3 regions of the Acidovorax sp. FG42 genome follow, and region 3 is predicted to be linked to each of the others. Evidence: predicted binding sites of a transcription regulator. Region 3 holds the regulator's gene; each other region holds the start of a gene.

Region 1 (9,500 bases), on a different contig from region 3:
CCGTGGCACGGAAGGTGCGAAGAGGAAGGGTCATGGTGATCAGCGAAACACAAACAGAATGAAAAGCGGGAGCGCGGCCCGTCCAGCGCTGCAGCAGGCACCCCGGAAGGGCTGGATGGCCATGCAATTGTTGGACCGAACCCCGCCCCTGGGCTCTGCTTTAATCTGCCCAGCCGACAGTTTTTCTTACATGCGCAAACACATCCCCAGCACCCGCGCCCTGCTTGTTTTTGACGCCGTGGCTCGCCACCACGGCGTGAGCAAGGCGGCCGAAGAACTCTGCCTCACCCACAGCGCCGTGAGCCAGCAGCTGCGCCTGCTGGAGGGCCAGCTGGGCCTGCAGCTGGTGCAGCGCGGCGCGCGGGGCTCCACCCTCACCGACGTGGGCCGCCGCTACCACGCGCAGATCGTGGGCGACCTGTTGCGCCTGCAGAACCACACCCTCGAAGCCATGGCCCAGCGGCCCGATGGCGCGCGCCTGCTGGTGGGCTGCGTGCCCGTGTTTGCCGAGCGCTGGCTGCTGCCCCGGCTGCCCGCCTTTTTGGCCGCGCACAAGGGCTGCAGCCTGCACTTGCAGGTGTACCCCACGCAGATCTACATGGCGGAGATTCCGTTCGACGTGGCCGTGCAGTACGACGACGCGGCCTGGCCCGGCGTGGTGCCCGCGCCCCTGATGCCCGAAGTCTGCGTAGCGGTGTGTGCGCCGCAGTCGCGCCACCGGCGCGCCACAGAGCGCGGCGACTTCCGCGCCGTGCCGCTGCTGCAGCTCAGCTCCCGCCTGGGTGCGTGGGACGACTGGCTGGGCCGTGCAGGCATCACGCGCGTGCCGGCCCACACCCTGGGTGGCCACCGTTTTGATCTGTTCTCCATGCTGGTGGAGGCGGTGCGCGTTGACCTGGGTGTGGGCCTGGTGCCGCGTTATTTTGTGGAGCGCGAACTGCAATCGGGCGAGCTGGTGTTGGCCCACCCGCACCACGACAGCGGTGCGCGCGGCTACAGCCTGTTTGTGGCGCCGGGGCGTCTGGAAGACCCTGCGGTGGCGGCCTTTGCACAGTGGCTGCGCACCACGGCGCAGGCCGATGGCGCTGCTGCCGAACGCGCTTCAGGCACCGCTTGAAACACGCTGGCGTTGCAGGCCCAGCCAGGCCAGCGCCAGCCCCGTCACGACAATCGGCACCAGCGAGCCGGCGTTCAGCAGCGTCCAGCCCTGTGTGGTGACCAGCACGCCCGACGAGAACGCGCTCAGCGCCAGCGTGGCGTACACGCAGAAGTTGATGGCCGCCTGGGCACGGTCCTTCTCCTCCGGCCGGTAGGCCGTCATGGCCAGCGTGGTGGAGCCGGTGAACAGGAAGTTCCAGCCCACACCCAGGAAGAACAGCGCAATGCCGAAGTGGTGCAGCTCCACGCCCATCAGCGCCACCGCCACACACGCCAGGTTGAGCAGCACACCCGTGCCCATGATGGGCAGCACGCCAAAGCGCTTGATGAGGTGGCCGGTGACAAAGCCGGGCGCGAACATGCCGATCACATGCCACTCCAGCACCAGTGCCGAGGCATCAAAGTCAAAGCCGCACACCTGCATGGCCAGCGGCGTGGCGGCCATCAGCAGGTTCATCACGCCATAGCCCAGCGCGGCGCCCACAATGGCCACAATGAACGCAGGCTGGCGCATCAGCACCTTGAGCGGGCGGCCCTGCTCGCGCTGCCCCGCCGCATTGAGCACCACGGGCTGCGCCTCGAACCGGATCGCCGCCATGCACAGCATGGACAACAGCGCCACGCCGATCAGCGCGATGTAGGCGCCAGCAAACGGCACCGGAAATAGCGTGCGCGTGGCGCTGGCCAGGTTGGGGCCCGCCACCGCACCCAGCAGGCCACCGGCCAGCACCAGCGACACGGCCTTCTCGCGGTAGTCCGGCTTGGCCAGTTCGGCCGCCGCAAAGCGGTACAGCCCGCCATTGGCGCTGTAGTAGCCCGCCACCACCGTGGCCGTGCACAGCAGCCAGAAGCTGGCGCTGAACGCCGCCCAGGCACACAGCGCGGCCGATGCCACGGCCACGGCCAGCCCGATCTGGAACGACACCTTGCGCCCCCAGCGCGCCTGGCTCTGCGCCACCAGCGGCGTGGACAGCGCGCCGCCCACCACATAGCCCATCACCGGCAAGGTGGCCATCCAGCCAAAGGGCGCTAGCTGCAGGCCCACCAGGCCGTTGATGGCGATGAAGACAACGTTGTTGGTGAGGAAAAGGCCTTGGCACAGGGCCAGGAGCCACAGGTTCTTGTTCACGGCAGGAGCGCTAGGGGCGGGCAGAGGTGCGTTGGGTGGGGGCTGGATGCAAGTCAAGGCCGGTGGGCAGTGTGGTGCGCCAGGAAGGCCACGACACATCAAAGCCCGACTGCTTTGCTCCAGCATTGTGCACTGCCGTTGATGAAGATCAGCGGATGCGCAGGGTGCGCCCCGTATGGTGGCGCCCTGTGCTGTGGCTCCCCACCGGGGCCAGCGTTTGAATGCTTGTGATGGACTCCTTGAAATCGACGGCCGCTGCCTTGCCCGAGGCAGCAGGCCCTGCCATGGAACTGGTTTGCCCCGCAGGCAGCCTGCCTGCCCTCAAGGCCGCCGTGGACCATGGCGCCAACTGCGTCTACCTGGGCTTGCGCGACGCCACCAATGCGCGCAATTTTGCGGGCCTCAACTTTGACGAGGCGGCCATTGCCCAAGGCATTGACCATGCCCATGCGCGCGGCTGCAAGGTCTTCATGGCACTCAACACCTATCCGCAGGCCGCCAACCCCGGGCCCTGGCGCAGCGCGCTGGACAAGGCGGTGGACCTGGGCGTGGACGCGGTCATCCTGGCCGACCCCGGCCTCATGCAATACGCGGTGCAGCACCACCCCCGGCTGCGGCTGCACCTGTCGGTGCAGGGCTCGGCCACCAACTACGAGGCCATCAACTTCTACCGCGAGCAGTTCGGCATCGTGCGTGCCGTGCTGCCACGCGTGCTGTCGATGGAGCAGGTGCGCCAGGTCATCGACCGCACGCCGGTCGAGATCGAGGTGTTTGGCTTTGGCAGTCTGTGCGTGATGGTCGAGGGGCGCTGCGCGCTGTCGTCGTACGTGACCGGCGAATCGCCCAACACGCACGGCGTGTGTTCACCCCCGAAGGCCGTGCGCTGGGTGGAGACGCCGCAGGGCCGCGAGTCGCGCCTGAACGGCGTGCTCATCGACCGCTATGCGCCCGGCGAGAACGCGGGCTACCCCACGCTGTGTAAGGGCCGCTTTGACGTGGGAGACGACGAGAACTACTACGCCATCGAAGAGCCCACCAGCCTCAACACGCTGGAGCTGCTGCCCCAGCTGCTGAAGATGGGCGTGCGCGCCATCAAGATCGAAGGCCGCCAGCGCAGCCCGGCCTATGTGGCGCAGGTCACCCAGGTCTGGCGCGAGGCCCTGGACCAGTGCCTGGCCTATCCCCACCGCTACGCGCCCAAGACACGCTGGATGGCCAGCCTGGACCAGGTGGCAGAAGGCCAGCAGCACACGCTGGGTGCCTACCACCGCCCGTGGAAGTAGTGCTTCTCCACAACGACAACCTCCCAGAAATCGCCCCATGAAACTTGCTCTCGGCCCGCTGCTGTACTACTGGCCCCGCGACACCGTGTTCGCGTTCTACGAGGCCATGGCCGCCACGCCCGTGGACGTGGTGTACCTGGGCGAGACGGTGTGCTCGCGCCGCCACGAGCTGCGCCTGGCCGACTGGCTGGCGCTGGCGCGGATGCTGCGGGACGCGGGCAAGCAGGCGGTGTTGTCCAGCCAGGTGCTCATCGAGTCCAGCGCCGACGTGGGGGTGATGCGCAAGATCACGGGCAACGGCGAGTTCCTGGTCGAGGCCAATGACATGGGGGCCGTGGGCTGCCTCTCGCGTGCGCCCGCCGGGCCGCAGGGCTTTGTGGCCGGGCCGCACCTGAACCTGTACAACGCGCACTCGCTGCAATGGATGGCGCAGCTCGGCGCCACGCGCTGGGTGATGCCGCTGGAGATGTCGCAGGACGCGCTCTCTGCCGTGCTGGCGCAGCGGCCCGCCGGCATCGAGACCGAGGTGTTTGCCTACGGCCGCATGCCGCTGGCCTATTCGGCGCGCTGCTTCACGGCCCGCCACCGCAACCTGCCAAAGGACGACTGCCAGTTCAGCTGCCTGCAGCATGCCGACGGCCTGTCGCTGCGTACGCGCGAGAGCGAGGGCTTTCTGGTGCTCAACGGCACACAAACGCAATCGGCCCGCGTCTACAACCTGGCCAACGAACTGGCGGCGATGCAGGCCCAGGGCGTGGACGTGGTGCGCCTGAGCCCGCAGGCGCAGCACATGCCGCAGGTGGTGGCCGCGTTTGATGAAGCCCGCCGCGCCGCAGTGGCCGAGGCCACCGCAGAAAACGCCCCCGACTTTGTGGAGCGCATGCAGCCCTTCATGCCCGATCTGCCCTGCAACGGCTACTGGTTCGGGCGCCCAGGGCTGGAGCAAGGGATGCAAGGCGCGGCGGGCGGTACAGCCGCTCAGCCCTCCATGCACCCGTAACCATCAGGCAGATACACCATGTACCCCGGAGAACGTTTCAACAGCATCAGCCACCTGGTGGGCGCCCTGCTCGCCACAGCAGGCACGGCTGTGCTCATCACGCTGGCTGCGCGCCTGGGTGACCCGTGGAAGGTGGTGGCGTTCAGCATCTACGGCGCCATGCTGGTGGCGCTGTACGCCGCCTCTACCGCGTACCACAGCGTGCGCCGGCGCACCATCAAGGCCGTGCTGCAAAAGCTGGACCACTGCAGCATCTACCTGCTGATCGCGGGCAGCTACACGCCGTTTGCGCTGGTGTCGCTGCGCGGTGCCTGGGGCTGGTCGCTGCTGGGCGTGGTGTGGGGGCTCGCCCTGCTGGGCATTGCGCAGGAGATCTGGTGGGCGCGCGGCGCGCGTGTGCTGTCGCTGGTCATCTACGTGCTCATGGGCTGGCTGGCGCTGGTGGCCGTGGTGCCGCTGTGGCAAGCGCTCACGCCGGCCGGGTTTGCCTGGCTGCTGGCGGGCGGAGCCTGCTACACGCTGGGCATCGTCTTCTATGCGCTGGACCACCGCGTGCGCCACGGCCACGGGCTGTGGCACCTGTTTGTGCTGGGTGGCAGCGTCTGCCACTTCTTCACCGTGTTTTTCTACGTGGCCTGAGGGCCCTTTTCACCTTTCTGTTCCATGGCGGCTTCTCCTCTCTCCTTTCCCCTGGTCGTTCCCGCCCCCGTGGGTGCCGTGCTGGCGCGCCTGCCCGCCTACCCCGGCTCGCTGCTGCTGGTGACGGCGCTCAACCTCGCGCTTGCGCGGCACCTGCCTGCGGACGTGGGCCAGGTGCTGCTGCACAAGAAGATGCGGGTGCAGGTGCGCGATGCGCGCGTGGCCTTTGACTTTGCCTGGACGGGCCAGCGCTTCGCCCCCCATGCTCCGCTGGTGCCGCCGCAGGTGGCCGATGTCACGCTGAGCGCCACGGTCCATGACTTTTTGCTGCTCGCCCAGCGCCAGCAAGACCCCGACACGCTGTTCTTCAGCCGCCGCCTGTCGATGGAGGGCGACACCGAGCTAGGCCTGGTGGTGAAGAACGCGCTCGATGCCATCGAGCTGCCCGTGCTGGACCCGCGCCAGTGGGTGCAGAGGTTGGCCCCGCTCGAGGTGCTGGGCCACCTGCGGCGCCGCCTGGACCCCACACCACGCCACAGAGGATGAGCATGGACACCGACACCGACCCCCAGAACCACCCCTTGGTTTATTCCTGCTCGGGCTGCTCCAGCGCCGCGCAGCTGGCCAACCACGTGGCACTGCAGCTCGACCGGCGCGGCGTGGCCGAGATGTCGTGCATCGCCGGTGTGGGCGGCGATGTGCCGCACCTGATGAAGACCGTGCGCTCGGGCCGGCCCATCATCGCGCTCGACGGCTGTCCGCTGGTTTGCGTCAAAAGCACCCTCGCGCGCCACGGCATTGCGGCCGACCGGCATTACCAGCTGCAGCAATACGGTGTGAAAAAGCGCGTGCACGAAGACTTCGACCCCGTGCAGGCCGCGCTGGTGCTGGAGCAGGTGGAGGCCGACCAGCGCGCGCAGCCCCTGGCCCGGCCCGTCGCCGTGGAGCCTTCGCATGGCTGATGCTGCCCACCCCCGCCGCGTCATCGTGGCCATCTCGGGCGCCAGCGGGGCCGTGTATGGCGCGCGCCTGCTGCAGGTGTTGCAGGGCCAGAGCGGCATCGAGACCCACCTGGTCGTCTCTGACGCAGGCTGGCGCAACCTGCAGCATGAGCTCGACATGGACCGCCCCACCGTCGAGGCCCTGGCGCACCGCGTACACGACGTGGCCAACGTGGGCGCGGCCATTGCCAGCGGCTCTTTCCAGTGCCACGCCATGGTGGTCGCGCCCTGCTCCATGCGCACGCTGGCCGCCATTGCACATGGGCTGGCCGACAACCTGCTCACGCGCGCGGCCGACGTCGCCCTCAAGGAGCGCCGCCGCCTGGTGCTGATGGTGCGCGAGTCGCCCCTGCACCTCACGCACCTGCGCAACATGGTGGCCGTGACCGAGATGGGCGGCATCATCTGCCCGCCGCTGCCCGCCTTCTACCTGCGCCCGCAGACTGTGGGCGAAGTGGTGGACTACAGCGTGGCGCGCGCGCTCGACCTCATCGACATGCCGCACGACCTGGCGCCGCGCTGGCAGGGACTGGAGTTGGATGCTCCTTGATTCATAGCTGCTCGCGCTTATTGGATAAGCGCCAGAGGCCAATTTCATTCAAATTCTGGACCCGACATGGCCTACCGCGACCTGCGCGACTTCATGGCCCAGCTCGAAGCCACGGGCGACCTGCGCCGCGTGGGCGAAAGCGTCTCGCCCAACCTGGAGATGACCGCGCTCAGCGACCGCGTGCTGCGCGCAGGTGGCCCGGCGCTGCTGTTCGAGCAGCCCACGGGCCATCGCATGCCGGTGCTCACCAACCTGTTCGGCACCCCTGCCCGCGTAGCCCGCGCCATGGGCGTGGCCGACTTGCACGGAGTGCGCGCTCTGGGCGAGCTGCTCGCCACGCTGAAAGAGCCCGAGGCGCCCAAAGGCTTCAAGGACATGCTGGGCATGGGCCAGTTGCTCAAAACGCTGTGGAACATGGCGCCCCACACCGTGGCGCGGGGTGCGCCCTGTCAGCAGGAGGTGTGGGAAGGGCCGGACGTGGATCTGGCCCGCCTGCCTGTGCAGCACTGCTGGCCTGGCGACGTGGCCCCGCTCATCACCTGGGGCCTCACCATCACGCGCGGCCCGCGCAAGGCGCGGCAGAACCTGGGCATCTACCGCCAGCAGGTGCTCTCGCGCAACCAGGTCATCGTGCGCTGGCTGGCGCACCGCGGCGGCGCGCTGGACTTTGCGGACCACTGCGCCCAGCACCCCGGCCAGCCCTACCCGGTGGCCGTGGCCCTGGGCGCCGACCCCGCCACGCTGCTGGGCGCCGTCACGCCCGTGCCCGATTCTTTGAGCGAATACCAGTTCGCCGGCCTGCTGCGCGGAGCCCGCACCGAAGTCACGCCCGCGCTGGGCGTGCCCCTGCAAGTGCCCGCCACCGCCGAGATCGTGCTCGAAGGCCACATCCAGCCCGATGCCCACCACGCGAGCGGCTGGCAGCACGCGCTGGAAGGCCCCTACGGCGACCACACGGGCTACTACAACGAATGCGCCGAGTTCCCCGTGCTCACCGTGGACCGCATGACCCTGCGCAAGGACGCGATCTACCACAGCACCTACACCGGCAAGCCACCCGACGAGCCCGCCGTGCTGGGCCTGGCGATGAACGAGCTGGTCATCCCCCTGCTGCAAAAGCAGTTCCCCGAGATCGTGGACTTCTACCTGCCACCCGAAGGCTGCAGTTACCGCATGGCCGTGGTCAGCATCCGCAAGGCCTACGCAGGCCACGCGCGCCGCGTGATGATGGGCGTGTGGAGCCACCTGCGCCAGTTCATGTACACCAAGTTCATCGTGGTGGTGGACGACGATGTGGACGTGCGCGACTGGAAGGACGTGATCTGGGCCATCACCACCCGCATGGACCCGGCGCGCGACACCCTGCTGGTGGAGCACACCCCCATCGACTATCTGGACTTCGCCTCGCCCGTCAGCGGCCTGGGCAGCAAGATGGGGATGGACGCCACGAACAAATGGCCGGGGGAGACGCAGCGGGAGTGGGGGCGGCCGATGCGGATGGAGGAGGGGGTGGTGAAGCGGGTGGAGGAGCTGTTTGCGGGGTTGGGGTTGTGAGGTCCCTTGTGACGCCCTCATTGGTACAAGGGGGCGCTCAACTTCCAAGGCCGCTGGCTGTTGGAAGGCGCAGTGTGAAGGCAGTTCAGTTCGCTGCAGTGTTAGGGCTGAATAGCGACATCGGTAAAGCCCGCAGTCTGCAAGACATGTTGGACCTTTCTCACAAGCGGATCTGAAACGGAAATCTGATTCTTGCCCAGGAATTTTTGGAAGAGCGTGCGCCGACGTTCAAGCATGACCCGCCATTCACCGAAGTTAGGGCGATCTGCGTCGCCTTCAGTGGCGCCAGCCACGCAGATGAGATACGAAGTGCCTTCAAAGCTAGCGATGTTCGCCCACCCAAAATCCTCCATGCACAGGACGTCAGCGTCTACACCCTCGTTCAAAAGCGCAGAGATCAGCCAGTCAGAAAAATCCTCGCCAAAGCAGCAGTCATTGATGAAGTTGGCTCCAACGACGGACAGATTGAAGCGATCAGTTTTACAGGTGACATCAATGATCACGGAATGCTCCTTTGGCCCTAACGTGGCGCATCCAGTAGAACCTGCGAAATGAACGGGATCGTGCGGGTTCTGGCTACTGATTTCTCCTGAAGGTGGCTTGCAGCCTGAGTTTGCGGGTGCTTGGCTGTCGGAGTATTCAGAAAAATTCAGCGATGCCGAGCAAGCGCCAGCTACGCAAACTATACCGATCACGCCTGTGCGCAATTCCAGCGGCATGTCAGCGGATACGGGCAAGCCCGGGTCGCGATGGATTGTTTTGGGGATCTATTGTCACAGTGGGCTTCGGGTCGATAGGTGACCGCCAATTTGGCTAGCCGGGCACGAGGCTCACTCCCCACGACCAGCCCTCGCTCCTGGATGGCGGGCATGTTCTTTTCGCTGTCCGGCGGGCCGTAGTGGCGCAGCAGCGCGTGGGGTTCACGTTCGCCATGAGCAAACAGCAGCGCACGACCACTTCGCCGTTCGTGCCGCCCTGCCAGCGGGGCATGCCCCTCACGCGTCGGCCGGGCGAGTCACCCAGAAGACAAGCCCGCCCCACGTTGTTTGCGACGATGTGCCCGCCCCAATAAAGAGGGCTCTGCACCGGCACCGACGGATGCCGCGATGCAGCAAGGCGCACATCCCAAGGAGACAACGGAAATGCAGCAGCCCGGCAGCATGATGGACCGGCCTTTACTGGTCTC
Region 2 (9,500 bases), on a different contig from region 3:
AGAGCCACAAGCTCCAGGACGGCACCGACTACTACGGCATCAACCCCCTGGGCTACGTGCCCTTGCTGGAGCTGGACAACGGCGAGCGCCTGCGCGAAGGCCCCGCCATCGTGCAGTACATCGCGGATCAAGTGCCCGACAAGCAGCTGGCCCCCGCCAACGGCACCCTGGCGCGCTACCGCCTGCAAGAGTGGCTGACCTTCATCGGCACCGAGCTGCACAAGGGCTTCAGCCCCCTGTTCAACCCCGCCACACCGGAAGACTACAAGCCCATGGTGCGCGAGCGCCTGCTGCAGCGCCTGCAGTGGGTGGACAGCCAGCTCGCCGGCAAGCAGTACCTGATGGGCGACCAGTTCACCGTGGCCGACGGCTACCTGTTCACCGTGACCAACTGGACGCAACCCACCAAGCTCGACATCTCCGGCCTGGCCAACCTGGCGGCCTACCGCGAACGCGTGGGCGCCCGCCCCGCAGTGCAGGCGGCCATGAAGGCCGAGGGCTTGCTGAAGTAAGGCTGGGGCTACAAGGGGCGCTGCCGCCACGCCACCAGCGCCCCCACCCACAACGCGCAGGCCGAGAACACCAGCCCACGCGCCAGGCCCCCGGGCCCGTCGGCGATCCAGCCCACCACCGTGGGCCCCACGATCTGCCCGGCCGCAAACACGATGGTGAACGCGCTGATGCCGCTCGCCCACAGCGCCTGCGGCAGGTTGTGCCGCACCAGCGCCGTGGTCGATGCCACCACCGACAAAAACACCCCGCCAAACAGCAGCCCCGAGGCCAGCACCACCGGCCACGCGCCCGTGATGGCGGGCAGGATGGTGGCCACGCCCAGCAGCGCATTCAGGCGCGCCAGCGCCTCACCGCCCCGGCTGCGGTCCAGCAGCCCGGCCCAGATGCGCGACGACAGCACCACGGCCAGCCCCAGCAGGGCGTAGAACAGCGTCACCTCGCCCGCACCCCGGCCCTGCTCGCGCAGCAGCGCCACCACAAAGGTCATGTAGCCGATGTAGCCCACGCCAAACAGGCCGTAACCCAGTAGCGCAGGGGCCAAGGCCCGCCAGCGCACGTGGTCGGGCACTGCAGCCGACGGTGTGGTCCCGGATGCAGCAGCCACAGGTGCAGCCAGTCCGCTCAACACGCGCGCCGGCCACAGCAGCGCCAGCGTGGCCGCCACGCAGGCCAACGCCAGCGCCCACCAGGCCCAGGTCCAGCTGTGCGGTGCGGGGGCCGCTGCCAGCACCGCAGGCACCAGCAAGGCCGACAGGCTGATGCCCCAGCCCGTGCCGCCGTAGTACAGGCCCAGCAGCAATCCGCTGCGCCCCGGCACCTGCGCACCCAGCCGCGCCGCGAGCAAGCCCCCGGCAATGAACACCAGCGCACTGGCCCCGCCGGCCAGCAGGCGCTGCGCCAGCAAGGGCGTTGGCTGCGTGAAAAACCCGCTCAGGCCCATGAACACCGTGGCCATCACGGCGCCCACCAACAGCACCGCCCCAGGGGCCGCGCGCCGCAACAGCCAGGGCGTGGCCAGAGCGCCCAGCAAGTAGCCCAGCGCATTCGCCGTGTTCATGCCCCCTGCCAGCGTGTACGACCAGCCCAGGTCTTCTCGCATGGGCGGCAGCAGCAAGGCATAGGCAAACCGCGTGATGCCCAGCGAAATGGCGGCCCCCATCGACAGGGCCACGGCGAGCCACAGGCTACGCAACGGAGAGATGGAAAGGGATGCGAGTGGCGGTGGCGAGGGCATGGCGGTCCATTCTCATGCAACCGCATCCGCGCCGCTTGCGCCGCCAGGACAGCACGGGGTTAACACAAAACCGGAGCCCTTGTTGACGCCAGTGTGCTGCACGTTTTGCGCTGCAGCATTAAGCTGCAGGCCTGCTTTTTTTGGCACATCGCCTTTCTCCAGGACTTCTCACCATGACCTCTTTGTTTGAACCCACCCGCGCGGGCGACCTCCAGCTGGCCAACCGCATTGCCATGGCGCCGCTCACGCGCAACCGCTCGCCCGAGGCCATCCCCACCGACCTGGTCGCCACCTACTACGCGCAGCGCGCCAGTGCCGGTCTCATCATTTCCGAAGCCACGGCCATCAGCCCGCAAGCCCAGGGCTATGCCGATGTGCCGGGCCTCTATGGCACCGAGCAGCTGGACGGCTGGAAGAAGGTGACCCGCGCCGTGCACGACGCCGGCGGCAAGATCGTGGTGCAGCTGTGGCACGTGGGCCGTGTCTCGCACACCGACCTGCAGCCGGGCAACGCTGCACCCGTCGCACCCTCGGCCGTGCAGGCCAACACCAAGACCGTGCTCATCAAAGACGGCGTGCCCACCTTCACACCCACCTCGATGCCCCGCGCACTCGATGCCGAAGAGATCCCCGGCATCGTGCAGGACTACCGCCACGCCGCACGCAACGCGATTGCATCGGGCTTTGACGGTGTGGAAATCCACGCAGCCAACGGCTACCTGATCGACCAGTTCCTCAAGACCGGCGCCAATCAGCGCACCGACGACTACGGCGGCAGCATTGCCAACCGCGCTCGCCTGCTGCTGGAAGTGACCCGCGCCATCGTCGAGGAAATCGGCGGCGGCCGCACCGGCATCCGCCTGTCGCCCGTCACCCCCGCCAACGACATCGTGGACGCCGATCCGCAGCCGCTGTTCGACCATGTGGTGCGCCAGTTGGCGCCCCTGGGCCTTGCCTACATCCACGTGATCGAAGGCGCCACCGGCGGCCCGCGCGAAGTGGAAGGCCGCCCGTTTGACTACGCCGCCCTCAAGGCCGCCTACCGCGCAGCGGGTGGCAAGGGTGCCTGGATGGTCAATAACGCCTACACGCGCGAACTGGCCGATGCCGCCCTGGCCAACGGTGCCGACATCGTGGCCTTTGGCCGCCCCTTCATCGCCAACCCCGACCTGGTGGCGCGCCTGAAAGCCAACGCCCCGCTCAACGAGGTGAACCGCGCCACGCTGTACGGCGGTGGCGCCGAGGGGTACACGGACTACCCGGCGCTAAGCGCCTGAGTCCCCACCGAGCGGCGCAGCCGCTCAAGAGGGTGAACCGAGCCCGATCGGGCTCGGCGCGCGCATCACGATGCGGGTGAACAGCCGGTCATACGCCGCATCGCGCGGCTTGCCCGGGGCCAGCGGGCTGGTGTTGCTGGCAAAGGCCGCGTCGATGGCGGTCCAGTCGCCCGGCTGCAGGGCCTCCTGCGCGGCGGGCAGCACCACGGTTTCTTCCAGGCGCATGTGCTCCAGGTAAAAGCGGATGTAGCGCTCCAGCGCCAGCGCAAACGCCTCGCGGCGCGCATCGCCCATCAGCTCCCAGCCCAGCAGCAGGTGCTGCAGCTCGCGCACCGCGGCCTCGCCGCCGGCATGGTCTCGCTCCAGCTGGGCGATGGCCTCGGCCGCCTGGGGTGAGCGCTCGGCCACCTTGGGGAACAGCCACTGCGACTCCTTGGGGTGGTGCTGCCGCTCGGGAAACTCATCGATGTAGAACAGCATCGCCCGCATCACGTCAAAGAACGCAGCGGGCTCGTCACCCGGGCCCTGGTCCAGCATCAGGCGCAGCGAGTGCAGCACCGCTGCGAGCGACGCATGCTCCTCGCGAATGGTTCGCAGACTGATCGACGGCATGGCGCACTCCCCAGGTTCAACAAGGCCCCAAGGGTGCCACGCGCTCCCCGGTGCGCCCATGACGCAGGTCAATAAACCGCCGGGCAGCGCCGCCCACAAAAAAGCCCCGCAGACCAGGCCTGCGGGGCTCGTCGAAAGGAAAGGCCTGGCGCGGTCAGTGCGTCAGGCGTGCCTGCGCAGGGCCTGCAGCCAGCGCCTGGGGCGCCTGGTCTGCATAGGGGGCAGCCACTGCGCCGCCGTGGCCATAGCCACCGGCCGATTCGGCCAGACGGAACTGCTGCACCACGTGCGACAGGCGCGCGGCCTGCTCGCGCAGCGACTCGGCAGCGGCGGCGGACTCTTCCACCAGCGCCGCGTTCTGCTGCGTCATGCGGTCGATCTCGCCCACGGAGCTGTTCACCTGGCCAATGCCGGCCGATTGCTCGGACGCTGCGGCCGTGATCTCGCCGATGATGTCGCCCACGCGCTGCACGCTGCTCACGATGTCCTTCATGGCCGTGCCCGCTTCTTCCACGTGGCGCACGCCGCCGTCCACGGCCGTCACGCTGCTCTGGATCAGGCCCTTGATGTCGCTGGCCGCCGCCGCACTGCGCTGCGCCAGGCTGCGCACCTCGCTGGCCACCACCGCAAAGCCCCGGCCCTGCTCGCCTGCGCGGGCCGCTTCCACGGCCGCATTCAGCGCCAGGATGTTGGTCTGGAAGGCAATGGAGTCGATCAGGCCGATGATGTCGCCGATCTTTCGGCTCGATGTCGAAATCTCATGCATGCTGGCCACGGCCTGCTGCACCACACCGCCACCGTGGGTGGCCATCTGCGAGGCCGACGCGGCCAGCTGGTTCGCCATCTGCGACGACGACGCCGTCTGTTGCACCGTGGACGTGAGCTGCGACAGAGAAGACACAGCTTCTTGCGCATTGCTGGCCGTCTGCTCGGTGCGTTGCGACAGGTCCTGGTTGCCCGTGGCGATCTCCTGGCTGGCCGTGGCGATGTTGCCGCTGGCATCCCGCACTTGCGCCACCAGTGCGCTCAGGCCTTGCTGCATGTCGCGCAGCGCGCGCTGCAGGTCGGCCACTTCGTCCTTGCCCTCGGCAGCAATGTGCTGCGACAGGTCGCCGCCCGCAATGGCCTGGGCCATCTTGCGTGCTTCTTCGAGGGGCTTGCAGATGGAGTTCATGTTCATCAGCGTGGTGGGCACCACCACCACCACGGTGATCAGCACCGCCAGCACAAACAGCCACTTGGTCTGGTTGGACACCTCGCTCTGCTGCGCCACCGACTTGGACACCTCGGCGCGCAGCACCGAGTCCAGCTCGGCCATCAGCTTGTCGGCCTCGGCAAACTCGGCCACGGCCTTGCCGCTCATGCGGTTGGCAATGGTGGCGGTGTCGTAGCCGCCCGCCTCCAGCTGGCGCGCCACGTGCGCAAACAGCTCGCGATAGCTGTCCAGGCGCTTGACGATGTTGCGCACCACCGCGTTGTCAGAGTCTTCCCCGCCTTCCAGGAACTTGTTGGCAATCTTCTTGGCCTTGTCCTGGCTCTCCACCCACTTGGCATGGGCAGCCTTCACGGCTTCGGGCTTCTCGTAGCCAATGATCATGTCCTTCTCGTACTGGCGGATGGCCCCCATCTCGCCCCGCAGCTCGGCCATGCTGCTCACCTTGGCGAACGAATGGTCCATGAAGTTCTGGCTCATGTCGTTGATACGGAACATGCCCAGCATGCCCGCGCCACCCAGCAGCCCCAGCAGGCCCAGCACCACGCCAATGGCACCCAGCATGCGCAAACGTATGGTGAACTGCCGCATGAGCGAGAAGAGATTCATGATCTGTCGTCCTTGATATAGCTATGCCGATGCGGTGACCGCACCTCCCCCGAGGCCACGGATTCGCAACAAATCGTTGCAGTTTGCCAGACATCGATGACCGTGCTGTACGTATTTATCACATGCGCCACCGCTTGAGTAAGAGGGCATTCGCCATCACGCTGACCGAGCTGAGCGCCATGGCCGCCCCCGCCACCACCGGGTTCAGGTAACCCAGCGCCGCCAGCGGAATGCCCGCCACGTTGTATGCAAACGCCCAGAACAGGTTCTGGCGGATCTTCATCACCGTGCGGTGCGAAATATCCAGCGCCGCTGCCACCAGCATCGGGTCGCCGCGCATCAGCGTGATGCCCGCTGCGTGCATGGCCACATCAGTCCCGTTACCCATCGCCATACCCACATCGGCCGCAGCCAATGCCGGGGCATCGTTAACGCCGTCGCCCACCATCGCCACAATATGGCCCCCACGCTCCGCCGCTGCGCTGGGTCGCTGCCCCCCGAGGGGGCTTTCGCGCCTTGGGGCGGCCCGGCGGCGCTCATGGTGCTTGCCATCGGGCCCTTGTTGCAGCGCCGCCACCTTGGCGGCCTTGTCGCCCGGCAGCACCTCGGCCATCACCTCGCCCGCCGCTGGGTCCAGCCCCAGGCGCCGGGCCATGGCCTCGGCCGCGCCCCGGTTGTCGCCCGACACCATCACCGTGCGGATGCCACGCGCCTTGAGCGCCGCCAGCGCTTCGCGCGCACCCGGCTTGGGTTCGTCGCCAAAGGCCATCAATGCCCGCAGCGCCAACCCTTCCGTGACCCGTTGGGCCACGGCGGACACCGTGGCGCCTTCGCGTTGCAACGCTTCCGCGCGGTCTGACAACGGGCCCAGGCCCACACCCAGCTCCTGCATCCAGCGCAGGCTGCCCACCAGGTAGCTCTGGCCGTCCACCTCGCCCTCGGTGCCGCGCCCGGGCACGGCGCGCACGTCCTGCGCGGTGGCCACGTTAATCTGCCGCTCGCCTGCAGCCGCCACCACTGCGCGCGCCAGCGGGTGTTCGCTGCCGCTTTGCACCGCCGCCACGGCTGCCATCACTGCCGCCTCATGAAGACCCGGTACCACCTCAAACGCCGTGAGCCGGGGCTGGCCCACGGTCAGCGTGCCGGTCTTGTCAAAGGCCACCGTGTCCACCTTGTGCGCCAGCTCCAGCGCCTGCACGTCCTTGATGAGGATGCCGTGTTTGGCCGCCACACCCGTGCCCGCCATGATGGCTGCGGGCGTGGCCAACCCCAGCGCACAGGGGCAGGCAATCACCATCACGGCCACGGCGTGGATCAGCGCCGCCTCCAGCCCAGCGCCCATGGCCAGCCAGCCCGCCAGGGTCACCAGCGCCACCACCAGCACCACCGGCACAAAAATGGCCGACACCTGGTCCACCAACCGCTGGATGGGCGCCTTGGCCGCCTGGGCGTCTTCCACCAGCCGGATGATCTGGGCCAGCACCGTCTCAGCGCCCACGGCCGTCACCGCCATCACGATGCGGCCATCGCCGTTGATCGAGCCGCCCGTCAGCGCCGCGCCCACATCGCGCGCCACCGGCAGGGGTTCACCGGTCAGCATCGATTCATCCACCTGCGTGTGGCCCTCGTGCACCGTGCCGTCCACCGGGATGCGCTCGCCCGGCCGCACCACCAGCTGGTCGCCCACCAGCACTTCCGACACCGGCACATCCACCTCGCCCTGCTTGGTGAGCAAATGCACCACATCGGGCCGCAGCGCATGCAGCGCACGGATGGCCGCCGTGGTCTGGCGCTTGGCGCGCGCCTCCAGCCACTTGCCCAGCAGCACCAGCGTGACCACTACGGCCGAGGCCTCAAAGTACAGATGCGGCACATGCCCCGGGTGGTCCGTGGGCGCCGTGAGCCACAGCCACATCGAGAGGCCCCAACCCGCGCTGGTGCCCAGCGCCACCAGCAAGTCCATGTTGCCGCTCAGCGCCTTGGCCGCATGCCAGCCCGCCTTGTAAAACCGTGCCCCCAGGATGAACTGCACCGGCGTGGCGAGCACAAACTGCACCCAGGACGGCAGCATCCAGTGCTGGCCGAACAGGTCGCCGATCATCGGCAGCACCAGCGGCGCCGACAGCAGCAGGCCAATGCCCACGGGCATAAAGCCGGCCCAGGACGACAAGTCCTCAGGCGCGTCCCCCTGCCCCGCCGCACGCGGCTCGTAGCCCGCATTGCGCACCGCGCGCCGCAGCACCGCCTCCATGGCGGCAGCGTCGGCGCCTACCTGCGTGACAAAGGCAATGCGCGCAGACTCGGTCGCCAGATTGACCGAGGCCTCCTGCACGCCCGGCACCTTGCGCAGCGCGCGCTCCACACGGCCCACGCAGCTTGCACAGGTCATGCCAGAAATGCCCAGGTCCAGCGAGTGCACAGACCCGGGCGCGGTGTTGAGGGGGGTGGTGATGGTGTTCATGGCCGGGATGCTGATCCTTGACGTGATGGCAAGGTCAAGCATTGATATTGATCAACCCTCACATCATGAGTGTCTTGAGCGGTGTTTGACTCTGCCACGATGTCAAGCTTCAACATTCGCTTCGGTCGCATCCACGGCCACATTTCCAAACCCAACAAGGACACCCCATGGCAACCACCACCACAACCTTCCAAGTACAGGGCATGACCTGCGGCCACTGCGAACGCGCCGTCACCCAGGCCGTGCAGCAGGTAGACCCCAACGCCCAGGTGCGCATCGACCGCGCCAGCGGCAAGGTGGACGTGGACAGCACCGCCCCCCGCGAAGCCCTGGCCGCCGCCATTGCCGAAGAAGGCTACACCGTCGCGGCCTGAGAGGCCGAAAGTCTTTTGCCTCTGAGCGCCGCGCCGCCACACAACGAGGGCCACACCATGACCACGCCCCAGTCCGTCAATACCGCGTCGACTGCGCGCACCAAGGCCGCAGCGCCCCGCGCCATCGCCTGGCCCGTGCCCATCGGCGTCGCCGCCCGGCGCGCCGGCATCTCGGCACGCATGGTGCGGCACTACGAATCGCTGGGCCTCATCAGCGGTGTGGCGCGCACCGATAGCGGCTACCGCCAGTACACCGAGGCCGACGTGCACGCCCTGCACTTCATCCGCCGCAGCCGCGACCTGGGCTTTTCGATGGAAGAAATCGCCGAACTGTTGGGCCTGTGGCACGACCGCAGCCGCGCCAGCAGCCAGGTCAAGCGCATCGCGCAACAGCACATCGACGACCTGAGCGAACGCATCGCCCAGATGCAGGCCATGCAGCGCAGCCTGCAAACGCTGGTGTCCTGCTGCCAGGGCAACGACCGGCCGGACTGCCCCATCCTGGACGACCTGGCCTCCGGGCAGGCAGAGCAACACGCACCCCGGGCCTTGCGCAAAACGCTACCAAATCAATAGCTGCTTGCGCATATTCCACTGGCGCTTGGGGCAGTTTTTGCTTGAAACCTGCGCTGCCAAGCCCTTCAGGCGCCCGCCGACCGCGCAGGGGGTTTGGCTTTGCCAACAGCCGCCTTGCGGCGTGCTGGCAGCGCAGGCGCAGTCCCCGCCTCGGCCGTTGACACCGGAGTCTGCCCAGGCCGCCGCAACACCCCATCACACAGCGTCGCAATGCACTGCTGCGCCACCTGCTCGGGCGTGTATTCGCCATCGGGCTGGTACCAGCGGCCGATCCAGCTGAGCGCTCCGGCAATCACAAAGGCCGTCATCTTCGGGTCGCAGGGCTGCAGCGATCCTTCGGCCACGCCCTCGGCCACCAGGCGGCGGAACTCCTGGTCGATGGCGGACTTCAGGCGCCGCAGTTCCTTGCGGCTTTCGGGGGGCAGCTGCTCGTCGCCCACGCGGATCAGGCACATGCCGAAGTCCATGGTGACGATGCGCGCATACACCTGCATGCAGGTCATGAGCTGGTCAATGGCCTTGCCGCCCGCAGCGCGCGAAGCGTCAATCCCCTCCAGCATCATCGTGAGCCCCTTGCTCACGCACTGCAGCAGGATCTCGTCCTTGTTTTTCACGTAGTAATACAGCGTGG
Region 3 (9,500 bases):
CTGTTTGCGCGCTGGCGCTGGGGCATGGTGTTTCTTACGCAGCTGGTGTTTTACGGGTTGCCGTGGTTTGAGTGGGGCCAGCGCCAGATGGTGCTGTTTGACCTGGGGGCTCGCAGGTTCTACATCTTTGGTCTGGTGCTGTATCCGCAGGATTTCATCTACCTCACCGGCCTTCTGATCATTTCGGCGTTGTCACTGTTCCTGTTCACCGCAGTGGCCGGGCGTCTGTGGTGTGGCTTTGCGTGCCCGCAGACGGTGTACACCGAAATGTTCATGTGGATCGAGCACAAGATCGAAGGCGATCGCAGTGCCCGGCTCCGCCTGGACAACGGCCCCTGGACGTTCGAGAAGATCCGCAAGAAGTTTTTCAAGCAAGTGGTGTGGATCGCGGTGGCCCTGTGGACCGGGTTCACTTTTGTGGGGTACTTCGTCCCCATTCGCGAGCTGGGCAGCGAGCTGCTGGCGTTCCAGGGCAGCTGGCAGATTTTCTGGGTGCTGTTCTACGGTTTTGCCACCTATGGCAATGCGGGCTTCATGCGCGAGCAGGTCTGCAAGTACATGTGCCCTTATGCGCGTTTTCAAAGCGCGATGTTTGACAAGGACACTTTGATCGTTACCTACGACCCTGAACGTGGCGAGCAGCGTGGCCCACGCAAGAAGAACATCGACTACAAAGCCCAGGGCTTGGGTGACTGCATCGATTGCTCGCTGTGTGTGCAGGTCTGTCCCGTGGGCATCGACATCCGCAAGGGTTTGCAGTACGAATGCATCGGCTGCGGCTTGTGCGTGGACGCCTGCAATACCGTGATGGACAAGATGCAGTACCCGCGTGGGCTCATCCGCTATTCGACCCAGAACGGCGTTGCCAAGCACTGGACGCAGTCGCAGATGTTGCGCCGCGTGCTGCGCCCCCGCGTGCTGATCTACAGCGCCGTGCTGGTAAGCCTTTGCGTGGCCATGTTGGCCAGCCTGGTGGTGCGCACACCGCTGAAGGTGGATGTGGTGCGGGACCGCGCTGCGCTCTCGCGCATCGTGGCGGGTGGCAAGCTGGAGAACATTTACCGGCTGCAGATCATGAATGCCACCGAGGGCGAGCAGCGTTATCGCATCAGTGCGCGGGGCCTGGAGGGTCTCGAAGTGGCTTCCGAGGCTGAAGTGGACATTGGCGCGGCAGAGTCTCGCTGGGTGGCCGTGCGTTTGCAGATTCCCTATGGTTCCGCTACGCCCGGGTCGCATGCCGTTCAGTTTGATGTGCAGGCCGTAGGAGCAGCGGCCCATGTCACGGAGAAATCCGTGTTCCTTGTACCGCGCTGAGCGGTATTCCGGTGGGGCCCTTCGGGGCCGCACTTTGACCGATATTGTTGAGGAGTAAAGCACCATGTCTTCAAACCCTGCCATTGCAACCCAGGCGGTAACCGTACCCTGGTGGAAGTTTGGCCATGTGTGGCTGGTGATTGCCGGGCCTCTGATCGTGATCGTGGCGGGCTTTGTGACGCTGTGGCTAGCGATTTCGCGGCCCGACCCCGTGGTGGCGGAGGACTACTACCGCCAAGGCATCGAAATCAACAAGACACTGGTGGCGCCGGAAAAGAGTCTGGCGCCGGCCCTCAAGGCCCGCAACCATGCGGCCACCCCTGTGCAAGACCAACCACGCTGAAACCCCAGGGTCGCACACCCTGGCGACCCCGGCAGCACCAGGAGACAGAACCTATATGTGGACGCAACGCCTGATGTGGATTGCATGGCCCGCCTTTTTGATGGCGGGTGTGCTGGAGATGCTGGTTTTTGCCATGGTGGACCCCCAGGACCTGCACTGGTTCGGGCAGCCTCTGGCGCTGTCGAGGCAGGGGGTGTACACCCTCGCATTTTTTGTGTTCTGGGCCATCACCATGGCCACCAGCGCATTGACCACGCTACTGTCCATGTCCCCGTTTGAGGTCAACCGCTGTCCCGTGCCCGACGGGGAGCGCCCTGACGATTGCCGCAAGACATCGTCGTCTTGCTCCTGAGCCTTTTTCGCCGGTTCATGCGGGCATGCGCTGCATGCCGTTTTAGAAGGGACCGTAGGGCTTTTGTACCGCCCAGACCCTCAGCCGACGAGGGGCCGTACTCAGTGGCAGGTCTGCTGGCTGTTCACAATGCGTCGCAGGGCATCGGTGTCAAGGATGCGCACATGGCGCTGTTTGACTTCCACGATGCCTTCTTCCACAAATTTGGAGAAGGTGCGGCTCACTGTTTCAAGTTTGAGGCCCAGGTAGCTGCCGATCTCTTCGCGCGTCATGCGCAACACCAGTTCTGATTGCGAGAAGCCCCGTGCATGCAGGCGCTGCACCAGGTTGAGCAAGAAGGCCGCCAGGCGCTCCTCGGCACGCATGCTGCCCAGCAGCAGCATCACACCATGTTCGCGCACGATCTCGCGGCTCATGATCTTGTGCACGTGGTGCTGCAGGGCCGTGACTTCGCGGGACAGTTCTTCGATGCGGTCGAAAGGCATGACGCAGACCTCGGCATCTTCCAGGGCCACCGCGTCACAGGTGTGGTGGTCATTCACGATGCCGTCCAGCCCGATGATCTCCCCCGCCATCTGAAAGCCCGTGACCTGGTCGCGACCGTCTTCGGTGGCCACACAGGTCTTGAAAAAACCGGTGCGGATGGCGTACAAGGACGTGAAGGACTCGCCATTGCGAAACAGCGTGCCGCCGCGCTTGACCTTGCGGCGGACAGCAACGACCTCGTCAATGCGCTGCAGTTGCTCTTCGTTCAAGCCCACGGGCATGCACAGCTCGCGGAGGTTGCAGTTGGAGCAGGCGACTTTGATGGTGAGCGGGTTCATAGACACATGGGCTTGGGTTAGCGGTCAAGCATATCGCGCTTGCCGTACACGAACCTGAATACAGAGCGCGGGCAAGCGGCTGACCTTCATCAAATTGTCGCCGTATCGCTTGCGGGTTCACTTGATGCAGGTCAAGGACATGTCCCAGAGCCTACGGCACAGTCAAGGTGTACGCAAGGAAATTTCCCCATGACTGCTGTTTCGCCAGACCTTCTGCGCCGCTTTGACGTGCCAGGGCCCCGCTATACATCCTATCCAACGGCCGACCGTTTCGTGGAGGCGTTTGGTCAGGAAGACTATGTGCTGGCGCTGCAACAGCGCCGCTCGGGCACGCTGGCCAAGGCCATGCCGCTGTCCCTGTACGTGCACATCCCGTTTTGCGAATCCCTGTGCTACTACTGCGCCTGCAACAAGATCATCACCAAGCACCATGACCGCGCCGAGGTCTACTTGCGCTACTTGAGCCGCGAGATCGACCTGCACACGGCGCACTGTGGCGTAGGACAGGTGGTGAGTCAACTGCACCTGGGGGGAGGCACACCCACCTTCCTCTCCGATGCGGGCCTGCGGGAGCTGATGGCCATGCTCAAGCGCAGCTTCACGCTGGCGCCTGGGGGGGAATACTCGATCGAGGTGGACCCTCGCACCGTCAATGCAGAGCGTCTTGCACTGTTGGCTGAACTGGGTTTTAACCGGCTGAGTTTTGGCGTGCAGGACTTTGATGCCGAAGTGCAGAAGGCTGTGCACCGCATCCAGCCTGCCGAACAGGTGTTTGCGCTGGTTGAGTCTGCGCGTTCGTTGGGCTTTGACTCGGTGAACGTGGATCTGATCTACGGCCTGCCGCGCCAGACGCCCGAGTCTTTTGACCGCACGCTGGCCCAGGTGGCGCAACTGCGGCCTGACCGCATCGCCCTGTATGCCTATGCGCACCTGCCAGAGCGTTTCAAGCCACAGCGTCGCATCATCTCTGCGGAGTTGCCCACGGGCGGGAGCAAGCTCTCCATGTTGTCGCGCTCGCTCGATGCCTTCATGGATGCTGGCTACGTGTACGTGGGCATGGACCACTTTGCGCTGCCCACCGACGCCCTGGCCGTGGCCAAGCGCCAGGGGCGCCTGCACCGCAATTTCCAGGGCTACAGCACGCAGCCGGACTGCGATTTGATCGGCCTGGGCGTATCGGCCATTGGCCGTGTGGGGGCAACCTACAGCCAGAACTCCAAGACGCTGGATGAGTACTACGACTTTCTGGACCAGGGGCGGTTGCCCGTGGTGCGGGGGCTGGCGCTCACGCGCGACGACCTGGTGCGCCGTGCGGCCATCATGGCCCTGATGTGCCAGGGGGAACTGCTGTTCGAGCCGATGGAGCAGGCATGGCTGATCGACTTCCGCCAGTATTTCGCGGCGGAGTTGGCCCAATTGGAGGGCATGCAGGAGCAAGGGCTGGTGCGCGTTGGGCCAGAGGGCATTGAAGTGACTGCGACCGGTTGGTTCTTCGTGCGGGGCATCGCCATGGTTTTTGACCGCTATCTGCAGGCAGACCGCAACCGCGCCCGGTTTTCGCGCATCATCTGATACCTATGCTTGCCACGGTCGGCTGGACTGCTCTGCTCATGGGACTCGCTGGCGGGTCCCACTGCCTGGCCATGTGCTCCGCGCCCTGTGGAGCGCTCGTGGGGCAGGGCGGCGCGCCACTGGCGGAGGGCAGTGCCGAGCGGGTGGTGCGCTGGGCGCCGCGTGGCGGCGTACTGCAGCGCACCGTGGCCTTTCATGCGGGGCGCCTGGTGGGCTATGCCAGCGCCGGGGCACTGGCAGCCATGGCCATGGACAGTCTGGCATGGCTGACCCAGCAGACCACTGCGTTGCGTCCCGCCTGGACGCTGATGCACGTGGCAGTGATGGCCTGGGGGCTCATGATGATGGTGCAGTCGCGCCAGCCCGCCTGGGTGGAACAGGCTGGCCGCTCCGTGTGGGCGCGTGTTCGACCGCTGGTCGGAGCGCCAGGCGGCGTGATGGCGGCGGGGGTCCTGTGGGCCCTGATGCCTTGCGGGTTGCTCTACTCGGCCCTGTTGGTCGCGGCGCTCAGTGGAGGGCCACTGGAGGGGGCCCTGACCATGGCCCTGTTTGCCGTGGGCAGCGGGGTCTGGCTGGTGGGCGGCCCCTGGGCTTGGAGCAGCCTTCGCAATCGCCTGAATCTTGCGCGAGCTCAGTGGGGCACGAGGGCCGCAGGCGCCATGCTGTGCGCGGTCGCTGCCTGGGCATTGTGGATGGATCTCATTTACAAGCCATCGCTCTGGTGTCGCTGAGCGGGCGGCGCTGATTTGTCCTGTCACCCTTAATCGCCCGGTGGTTCCAAGCGGGGCGATGCCTCAGCCCAGGGGGCTGCAGTGCTCCAGTCAGGCCCGATTTCTGCCAAGTGTTGCCGGATCGCTGCGCGGTCTGCCGGTTCTTCGCCACGTCACTGGAACTGGTGATAATCTGCGTAACTATTGGTGGCATTGATGTCGCCATGTATCGTGCGCCTGACGTGAACTCATCCATCCTCATCGACATCAGCCAACTGCGTGTCGGCATGTACATCCAGCTCGACGTGGGCTGGATGCACCATCCGTTCCCGACCAGCAGTTTCCGGGTGGCGTCGTCGGAACAGATCGCCACCTTGCGCGAGCTGGGGTTGACCGAGGTACGTTACGTCCCCAAAAAGAGCGATCCAGAACTGCAGGAGCTGGTGCCTGCTGCCTGGAGCGTGCCCGAGATGACAGCCCCACCGCCCAACGGCCTGGATGCGCCCGGGCCTGGGACGGCCACTGTCGTGGACCCCGAGGCGCAGCGTCGCCGTGAGCTGCTGGAAGCACAAAACCGGGCCTTGGCCGCCTGCAATCAGCGTTTCTCAGAAGCCACCCGTCAGTACCAGTCCATGGAGCGCACGGTTTCCGAGCACCCCGACCAGGCCAGGGCCAAGGGGGAAGCGCTGGTTTCGGGGTGTGTTACCGAACTGCTGGAAAACGGCGACTCTGTCATTCGGCTGCTGTCCGAGGGCGTGGGCGAGCGCAACGGATTGCATCCGATCAATGTGATGGTGATTTCGCTGCTGCTGGGGCGATCCCTGGGCATGAAGAGCGAGGAGCTGCACGATCTGGGTGTGGCCGCATTGATCCACGACATCGGCAAGCTCAAGCTGCCGCCCAATCTGCGCCAGCCCACCCCGTCCATGATCCCGATGGAGCGCACACGCTACGAGACCCACGTGGCGGAATCCGTTGCCCTGGCCAAACGCATGGGGTTTGCGGATGCCGTGCTGACGGCCGTGGCGCGTCACCACGAAATGTGCGATGGCAGTGGTTTTCCGCAGCGTCTGAAGGGGCCCGATCTGGGGCGCATGAGCCAGGTCCTGGCGCTGGTCAACCAGTACGACCGTATGTGCAACCCGGCGATGGGGGTGACGGCGCTGACGCCCCACGAGGCGCTTTCCGTCATCTTTGCCCAGCTCAAGGCCCGTTTTGATTCGGTGGTCCTGGGGGCTTTCATTCGCATGATGGGGGTCTACCCGCCCGGTTCCATCGTGCAATTGGTCAATGACCGGTATGCCATCGTGGCCTCGGTCAACTCGTCGCGGCCGTTGCGGCCCAAGGTCATCGTGCACGACCCGCGCGTACCCAAGGATGAAGCGCCGATCCTGGATCTGGAAACTGTCCCTGAACTGGGCATACGGCGCAGCCTTAAGCCCGCACAACTGCCGCGTGACGCGCTGGACTACCTGTCACCCCGACAGCGGATCTGTTACTTTTTTGAGCGAGCGGTCAGTCCCGGCCCTGACGAGGCTGCGGCGTGAACGATCTCCAATCGCTCGGGTGGCTGGATGGCCTGCAGGAGGCCGTGTGGCTCCTGGATGAGGCCAGCCAACACATCCTGCAAGCCAACGCAGGCGCCGCGCGCCTCACCGGGTTGTCTGCCGCCGCCATGCGAGGGCGGTCTGTGCTGGACTTGGCCAGCACGCCCCAGGAGCTGGCGTTCTGGTCGGAGCCAGTCGATGTGATTGCGCAGGGCGTGACTGCCCATACCAGTTTGCTGCGTGCTGATGGCAGCTTGGTGCCGGTGCAACGTTGTGTCCGGCGTGTGCCTTGGGGGGAGGGTGGTAGTACGGTGCTGCTGCTGACCATGCTGGACCGCAGCCTCCAGGAGACCACTGAGCGTGAACTGGAGACACTGTTGTCCGAGCTGCGTGCCACGCTGGATTCTGCCGCTGATGGCATGCTGGTGTGTGGACTGGATCGCCGTGTGCGCGCATTCAACCAGCGTCTGGCCCAGCTGTGGAACCTGCCGCGCCAGTTGCTGGTGGAGCGCGACGATGCGGCGGTGTACGCCTTCATGGCGGACCAGGTGTCGGACCCCCGCTTCTATGCCGAGCGCCTGGCAGCCATCGACCGCGAACCCATGCAGGAGAGCACCGACATTGTCGAGCTGCGCAACGGCGTGGTGCTGGAGATGCGCACGGTGCCGCAGTTCAGCCAGGGCCGTGCGGTGGGCCGTGTGTATTCGTTCCGGGACATCACCCGGCAGACTGAGACACAAGCCAGCCTGCGCTTGGCCGCGCGCGTGTTTGAGTCCAGCCTGGATGCGATCTTCATCGCCGACAGTCAGCACCGCATCATGCGGATGAACCCCGGGTGTGAGCGGCTGGTCGGCCCTACGGCCAAGGGTTTTGAAGGCTGTGTGGCTGCCTCGCTTTTTGGAGGAGGCTCGGACGCCTCCTTCATGGAGCAGGTGCTGCAGGGCTGGGCCAAGGATGGCTTCTGGGAGGGGGAGTTGTGGCTGCCCCGTGACAACGGCGCTTACTGCGCGGTGCAGCTGTCGTGGGTGGCCCTGCGTGATGACGAAGGGCGGCTGGTGCAGAGCATCGGCTTCATGCGCGACCTGACGCTGCAGCATGCCGCGCAAAAGCGCATTGAAGAGCTGGCCTACAGCGACGCACTGACAGGTCTTCCCAACCGTTTGCTGCTCTCGCAACGCGTGGATACCGCCATCCAGGGGGCGCGCCAGAGCGACACCGGCTTTGCGATCCTGTTCCTGGACATGGACCGCTTCAAGATCATCAATGACTCCCTGGGCCACCCTTTTGGAGACCGGGTGCTGCAGCTGGTGGCTGAACGCCTGCAGACCTGCTTGCGGCAAACCGACATGCTGTGCCGTCTGGGCGGGGATGAATTTGTCATCTACCTGCATGGGGGGGATGCATCGGTGGCCGAAAGTGTGGCGCGCCGGATTCTGGACGACATGCTCAAGCCCTTCATGCTCGACAGCATGGGCTTCTCGATCCAGTGCAGTATCGGCATTGCGCTGTACCCGCAGGATGGCGCTACGTTGGACGACCTGATCAAGCAGTCCGACACCGCGATGTACCGGGTCAAGGAGCGTGGGCGCGGCAGCTACGGCTTTTACCAGCCGCAGATGAACGCCAACCTGCTCGCGCGCATGCAGATGGAGCACGCCATGCGCCAGGCGCTGGGTTTGCAGCGCATGGCCGTGCACTACCAGCCCCAGGTCAATATGGCGACCGGGCGCATCACCGGGGCCGAGGCGCTGCTGCGCTGGACGGACCCCGAGTTTGGCGCGGTATCCCCTGCAGTGTTCATTCCGCTGGCGGAAGAATCGGGCTACATCGTGACACTGGGCGCCTGGGTGATGGAGCAGGCGGTGCGCGAGGCCGCACTCTGGATGCACAGCGGCTCGCCCATCATGATTTCTGTGAACGTTTCAGCGCTGGAGTTTCGCCAGCCCGACTTTGTGGACCGCATCACGCGCCTCTTGGCGGTGCACCAGTTGCCACCCACCTTGCTGGAACTGGAGCTGACGGAAACCATCCTGCTGCAGGACGCGCAGGAGATGGAGCAGCGTCTGCGCGTGTTGGCGGACCTGGGCATCGGCCTGGCGATCGACGATTTCGGCACCGGCTATTCGAGCCTGGCCTATTTGAAAAAACTCCCCATCCACAAGCTCAAGATCGACCAGTCTTTTGTGCGTGGTCTGCCCGACGACGACGGCGACCGGGCCATTGTCAGCGCCATCATCAGCATGGGCCGTGCCATGCACATCGAAGTGGTGGCTGAAGGGGTGGAGACTGAAACCCAGCAGGCGGTGCTGCAGCAAATGCAGTGCGAGCACTACCAGGGCTTTTTGTGCGCGCCCGGGCTGCCGGCCGACCGGTTCCGCGCCCTGCTGAGCAAGCCCTTGCCGCTCAAGGCCCAGGGGCGCCACCGGCCTTTGAACACCTGACGCCGAGCGCGCAGATGTTGCGACGCGGCGGACTGCGGAGAGTCCGCCTCTGTATCGGCCTCAGGCGGCCGAAACGCCTTTCCACAGCATGTAAGCCGCCAGGCCAAACAGCAACGACGCAAACACGCGCTTGAGTTGCTTGACGGGCAGGTTGTGGGCCGCTTTGGCGCCTAGCGGGGCCGTCAGCACGCTACAGCTCGCAATCACGCCCAGTGCTGGCAGCCAGATGTAGCCCAGGGAGGCTGGAGGCAGGCCGCTCACGTTCTGTCCGCCAATGGCGTAGCCGATCACGTTGGCCAGCGCGATGGGAAACCCCAGCGCAGCGCTGGTGGCCACCGCGTTGTGGATGGGCACATTGCACCAGGTCATGAAGGGCACGCTGACAAATCCGCCGCCC

Evidence for each region. Region 3 encodes FNR, which switches genes on or off when oxygen is low (the NO sensors DNR and NnrR bind a similar motif). Its sites were predicted from a motif close to TTGATNNNNATCAA; they were not measured.
Region 1: ubiU (ubiquinone anaerobic biosynthesis protein UbiU) is a predicted target of FNR. The motif match lies at 2,331-2,344, and genes of this name have one in related genera.
Region 2: ACODSM_RS00750 (hemerythrin domain-containing protein) is a predicted target of FNR. The motif match lies at 3,695-3,708, and genes of this name have one in related genera.

Annotation. Positions count from the first base shown of each region.
Region 1 is NZ_JBMDJM010000001.1:261,440-270,939, forward strand. Features, by position in the region: gene ACODSM_RS01235 (M20/M25/M40 family metallo-hydrolase) at 1-34, opposite strand, end outside; gene ACODSM_RS01240 (LysR family transcriptional regulator) at 191-1,117, shown strand; gene ACODSM_RS01245 (MFS transporter) at 1,103-2,287, opposite strand; gene ubiU (ubiquinone anaerobic biosynthesis protein UbiU) at 2,518-3,570, shown strand; gene ACODSM_RS01255 (U32 family peptidase) at 3,608-4,570, shown strand; gene trhA (PAQR family membrane homeostasis protein TrhA) at 4,589-5,209, shown strand; gene ubiT (ubiquinone anaerobic biosynthesis accessory factor UbiT) at 5,234-5,755, shown strand; gene ACODSM_RS01270 (putative zinc-binding protein) at 5,758-6,171, shown strand; gene ACODSM_RS01275 (UbiX family flavin prenyltransferase) at 6,164-6,760, shown strand; gene ubiD (4-hydroxy-3-polyprenylbenzoate decarboxylase) at 6,827-8,314, shown strand; gene ACODSM_RS01285 (hypothetical protein) at 8,416-8,817, opposite strand; gene ACODSM_RS01290 (long-chain-fatty-acid--CoA ligase) at 9,457-9,500, shown strand, end outside.
Region 2 is NZ_JBMDJM010000001.1:155,012-164,511, forward strand. Features, by position in the region: gene gstA (glutathione transferase GstA) at 1-512, shown strand, start outside; gene ACODSM_RS00740 (YbfB/YjiJ family MFS transporter) at 521-1,747, opposite strand; gene ACODSM_RS00745 (alkene reductase) at 1,921-3,024, shown strand; gene ACODSM_RS00750 (hemerythrin domain-containing protein) at 3,049-3,636, opposite strand; gene ACODSM_RS00755 (methyl-accepting chemotaxis protein) at 3,791-5,458, opposite strand; gene ACODSM_RS00760 (heavy metal translocating P-type ATPase) at 5,577-7,919, opposite strand; gene ACODSM_RS00765 (heavy-metal-associated domain-containing protein) at 8,087-8,293, shown strand; gene cueR (Cu(I)-responsive transcriptional regulator) at 8,351-8,869, shown strand; gene ACODSM_RS00775 (TetR/AcrR family transcriptional regulator) at 8,935-9,500, opposite strand, start outside.
Region 3 is NZ_JBMDJM010000014.1:77,094-86,593, forward strand. Features, by position in the region: gene ccoG (cytochrome c oxidase accessory protein CcoG) at 1-1,314, shown strand, start outside; gene ACODSM_RS15355 (FixH family protein) at 1,379-1,657, shown strand; gene ACODSM_RS15360 (hypothetical protein) at 1,713-2,009, shown strand; gene fnr (fumarate/nitrate reduction transcriptional regulator Fnr) at 2,111-2,833, opposite strand; gene hemN (oxygen-independent coproporphyrinogen III oxidase) at 3,023-4,405, shown strand; gene ACODSM_RS15375 (sulfite exporter TauE/SafE family protein) at 4,411-5,136, shown strand; gene ACODSM_RS15380 (cyclic di-GMP phosphodiesterase) at 5,358-6,662, shown strand; gene ACODSM_RS15385 (EAL domain-containing protein) at 6,659-9,103, shown strand; gene ACODSM_RS15390 (sulfite exporter TauE/SafE family protein) at 9,164-9,500, opposite strand, start outside.